Regions from separate parts of the Pedobacter sp. N23S346 genome, predicted to be linked through region 2. Evidence: riboswitches for the same ligand, from Rfam matches in the RefSeq annotation. Region 2 holds a riboswitch; the other holds the start of a gene.

Region 1 (2,480 bases), on a different contig from region 2:
GAATTTGTTCTCGGCGAAACTGAAGTTTGCACCAGCCTCATAATTCTGAGATTTTTCGGGTTTCAAACCTAAATTGGCTCCAAATTGTCCGAACAACATATTAAGCGTTGGAATTTTGAACGCTGTAGAGACCGTTCCAAATAATTTTACTTCTTTAATAATGTTGATGCTTGGTGTGATGGTGTAAGTATAATTTTCTCCATATTGTTCATGTTTATTGTAACGGCCACCAACTTCCAGGTTGAAGATGCTTAAATCGTGAAGAAATAGTGAACCATAAGCAGCAAAAATATTGGTTTCAGGGCGATTAGCGCCGGAAGTTAAATGCATTTCACGATTTTCTATTCCGGCCAACAGATTTAATTTTTCACCTAACTTTTGATTATAAAATAAATCGATCAGACTGATACTTCCTGAGCCCATGCTGGTGTAAGGGAAACCATCAAAACTGCTTGATGTATTATTCGAAGTATTTTGATAGCTATAATTCAGGTTTATTTTACCAGAACCAAAGTCGTATTTGGTATTCAATCCTCCGCTAAAGTTCTTTAAAGTGGTGTTGTTTGCCGGTAAACCATCAGAGAAAGCACCTTCATCAATTTTATAATTTCCACGGTAGTAACGCACAAATGGATTAATTGAAAAGCGCTTATCTAGCTGAATGCCGAAAGTTGCATTCACACCATCCGTTTTATAACCGTCTTTATCAAAGTCCGCATTGTTACCTACAGGATTAGCGGCTTCAGAAATTCCATCACTTTTTTGGTGCGTATAATTTACATTGTAAGTGAAGCCATCTACAGCACCATTTAAACCTATAGTTCCTTTATACGTTTCATAACTTCCTGCACTGGCCACACCGAAAATGGTATTTCCTTTTGCACCGCCTTTTTTAGTAACGATGTTGATTACTCCGGCGATTGCATCAGATCCGTAAATGGTCGATTGTCCACCTCTTAAAATCTCGATGTGATCAATCTGATCGATTGAAAATAAACGCAAGTCGAATGCTCCGCCATTTCCTGATGGGTCATTTTGAACGATACCATCAATTAAAACGACTGCGTATGCACTACCTGCACCTCTAAAAAATACCGATTTGTTTAATCCTGGGTTGCTTCCTGAGCCTGCAACGATGATGCCGGCCTGCTCACTGATTAATTCTGGTAAAGATTTACCATTACTGCGATCTAAAGTTTCGCGACTGATGATACTCACCACCTTACCAGTTTGTGATTGTTTCTGGTCATTTTTGGTAGCCGAAATGACAACATCTTTAAGTCGTAAGGAGTCTTGCGCATTAGCTTGGCTAATACCGAATTGCACCAAGCCAATGCCTGCTGCAATAATTAGTTTTTTTTTGTTCATTTGATTGTGAGTTTTGCCCACAGCCAACAGATAGAAAAGGAAATGAAAATACGAAACCGTTAAGTACTCCAATCCTAGCTTCAATCCCCGAAAGCTATGAAATTATATGCTGGTGGCAGGTCTTCTGACTTACTCCCGATTTTTGAGCCTTCCCATTAAATATTGTTAACAGTGGCGTAGATTTAAAAACCGTTATAGAGCTTACAGCTGCGGGACAGTTGCAGAACTACACTGCATTCCCTTTTAATTCCAGTACGAAATGCACAGGAAACCAAAAGCGCTGCAAAAGTAGTAAAATAAAGCTATTCGTAAAATATTTAAACCTTATAGTTTGGTTCCTCCGACTTACGAAGTTTTGGTGGATTGTGCGTGTTGGGGAAACTTCTTCAGTCTCTTGAAGTTTTTAATCATTTTTAAAACTGTCGAAGTCTTTCCACGCTCTTGGCCTTTGAGACTTCGCAAGTTGATTCCTTGACTTACGAAGTTTAGTTGGATTGTGCGCGTTGGGGGAACCTCGTCAGTCTCTTAAAGTTTTAATCATTTTTAAAACTGTCGAAGTCTTTCTACGCTCTTGGCCTTTGAGACTTCGCAAGTTGGTTTTTCGACTTACGAAGTTTAGGTGGATTTTGAGTGTTAGGGAAACTTCGTCAGTCTCTTGAAGTTTTTAATCATTCTTAAAACTGTCGAAGTATTTCCACGCTCCAGGCCATTTGAGACTTCGCAAGTTGGTTTTTCGACTTGCGAAGTTTGGGTGGATTGTGCGTGTTGGGAAAACTTCGTCAGTCTCTTGAAGTTTTTAATCATTTTTAAAACTGTCGAAGTCTTTCCACGCTATTGGCCTTTGAGACTTCGCAAGTTGATTTGATTACTCGGCCATTAATATGGTTTTTGTCTCTTCCAGTTTCGACTTTTCTTCATCAGATACTGCCGGAAAATCAAGATTGAGTTTTTCGAGTCGTTCTAAAATTATTTCACTAATAGCTAAACGGGCAAACCATTTTTTATCCGCAGGAATGACGTGCCAAGGTGAAGCTTCGGTGCTGGTTTCATTGATGGCATCCTGATAAGCGCTCATATATTTATCCCAATGTGCCCTTTCTTTGATGTCGCCG
Region 2 (2,480 bases):
GTGATTTCCTATTTTCCGATCATGCTGTTTTAATTTAATATTGCAGAAAACAATAAAGCCCTGATTAAACTTCTCTGCATCCAGTATGGCAATATATTTTTTGATATAACCGTTATTTTCCAATCTTTTTACCCGCTCAAATACAGGTGAGGCAGATAAATTTACCTGGCTGGCCAGTTCTTTTGTGGTATAACTCGAGTTGTTACTTAGAATTTTTAAAAGCAATAAGTCAGTTTCATCAAGACCATCCATAGAATAATTTTCTTTTAGCATGACGAAATTAAGAACTTAAAAGCATAATATTCTATATCTTAATTATTTTTAAGGTTATTATCCCTAATAATTTATATTGTAAGATATTTGAGTCTTACCTTATACCTTTGATCAGAATTAAAAACTGATTGTAAAAACAAAAGTTCTTTTTATTTCTATATTGAAAGGGTTTTGCTTAAGGTGAATTAATAGGGAATCGTGTGTAAATCACGAGCTGTCGCGCAACTGTAAGTAACATTAAAGTTTTATCAAAAATATATCCACTGCTTTGCGGCGGGAAGGATGATTAAAACAGTTACAAGTCAGGATACCTGCCTCTTCAATTGACGTTGCTTTCGCGATTTGAAGCTAGAAGTCTGATGATTACATTTTTGGGTGTAAAACCATTATTGGTTGAGGCTGCCCGATTATTTTTGTTCGCATCTTTCTATTTAGAACTATCTTCGCAAAACACACCAGGAAATAAATTGGCTTTTTACAATGATTATTAACCATTTAAAAAGTTGAAAAATGCAAACGCACAACCTGGGCTATCCAAGAATTGGTAGCAACCGAGAACTAAAAAAAGCCAGTGAGCAGTATTGGGCTGGGAAAATCACTTTAGCAGAACTGCTAAGTAAAGGAAGAAACATCTCCGAGCAAAACTGGAAACTTCAGCAAGAAGCAGGAATAGATTTGATTCCATCAAACGATTTCTCCTATTACGATCAGATTCTGGACATGTCGCTAACGGTAGGAGCAATTCCAAAACGTTACAATAGGGTTGTGCTCACCAAAAGCAATAACGAGCTTGATCTTTATTTTGCAATGGCCAGAGGTTATCAAAAAGACGGACTTGATATCACTGCCATGGAAATGACCAAGTGGTTAGATACCAACTATCATTACATTGTGCCAGAATTTTACAAAGACCAGGAATTCAGCTTGTTTTCTGGTAAAATTGTAAATGAATTTATCAGTGCAAAGCAAATCGGAATTATTACTAAACCAGTAATTATTGGTCCGGTTTCTTACTTGTTATTGGGAAAAGAAAAAGAAGCTGGTTTTGATAAACTGGATCTGATTAAAAAGCTATTACCAGTTTACCTGCAAGTTCTTGCAGAGTTGAAAGAACAAGGCGCAGAATGGGTACAATTTGATGAACCTTTCTTAGCATTGGATCTTGATGAAAAAGCGAAAAAAGCCTATCAATATGTTTATGCAGAAATTAAAAAACAGTTTCCTCAATTAAAGGTATTGGTTGCTACTTATTTCGAAGGATTGAAGGATAATTTAGCATTGGCCACTTCATTGCCTGTGAAAGCTTTACATATCGATTTGGTACGTTGTCCGGAACAATTGGATGAAGTTTTAGATGCGATACCTGTTGAACTAACGTTGTCGCTTGGTGTTGTGGATGGCAGAAATATCTGGAAAAATGATTTTGAGCAATCTCTGGTTATTATTGATAAAGCAGTTGAAAAATTGGGTAGCGATAGGGTATTGATCGCGCCTTCCTGCTCTTTATTACACTCGCCTTGCGACTTAGATTTGGAAACCAACGAAAAAACCTTAACTCCTGAAATTAAGCAATGGTTGGCTTTTGCAAAGCAAAAAGTTAATGAAATTGTCACCTTAAAAGCATTGGCAGCTGAAAATCCTGACGTGGATGTATTGGCAAAATTATCGGAAAATAAAAGAGCAACCGAAAGTAGAAAAACGTCAAAGCTGATTCATAATGAACAAATTAAGCAAAGGGTAGATGCAATCACCCATGCAGATTCGCAGCGTTTGAGTGTTTTCTCATTAAGAAAAAAAGTACAACAAGACATTTTAAACTTACCGCTTTTCCCTACTACCACTATTGGTTCGTTTCCACAGACTGCGGAAGTAAGAAGCTGGAGATCGCAATTTAAAAAAGGGGAAATTACACCTGCAGCGTATGATGCACTGTTGAAGAAGGAGACCGAAGAAGCCATTTACTGGCAGGAAGAAATCGGGATAGATGTACTGGTGCATGGTGAGTTTGAGCGAAATGATATGGTGGAATATTTTGGCGAGCAATTGAATGGTTTTACTTTTACCAAAAACGGATGGGTGCAAAGTTATGGCAGCCGCTGTGTTAAACCTCCAATTATTTACGGTGATGTAGATCGCCCGAAACCAATGACGGTTTACTGGACAGCCTATGCGCAATCACTTACTAAAAGCCTGGTAAAGGGTATGTT

Evidence for each region. A riboswitch is a leader RNA that binds a small molecule or an ion and turns the genes downstream of it on or off. The one in region 2 is predicted to bind cobalamin.
Region 1: linked by a shared signal. The riboswitch ahead of ACN1CD_RS06125 (TonB-dependent receptor plug domain-containing protein) and the one ahead of metE (5-methyltetrahydropteroyltriglutamate--homocysteine S-methyltransferase) in region 2 are both predicted to bind cobalamin.

The regions. Positions count from the first base shown of each region.
Region 1 is NZ_JBLYEE010000002.1:538,148-540,627, forward strand. Features, by position in the region: gene ACN1CD_RS06125 (TonB-dependent receptor plug domain-containing protein) at 1-1,368, opposite strand, end outside; cobalamin riboswitch at 1,465-1,659, opposite strand; gene ACN1CD_RS06130 (polyphosphate kinase 2 family protein) at 2,234-2,480, opposite strand, start outside.
Region 2 is NZ_JBLYEE010000011.1:73,648-76,127, forward strand. Features, by position in the region: gene ACN1CD_RS18055 (Lrp/AsnC family transcriptional regulator) at 1-273, opposite strand, end outside; cobalamin riboswitch at 423-607, shown strand; gene metE (5-methyltetrahydropteroyltriglutamate--homocysteine S-methyltransferase) at 784-2,480, shown strand, end outside.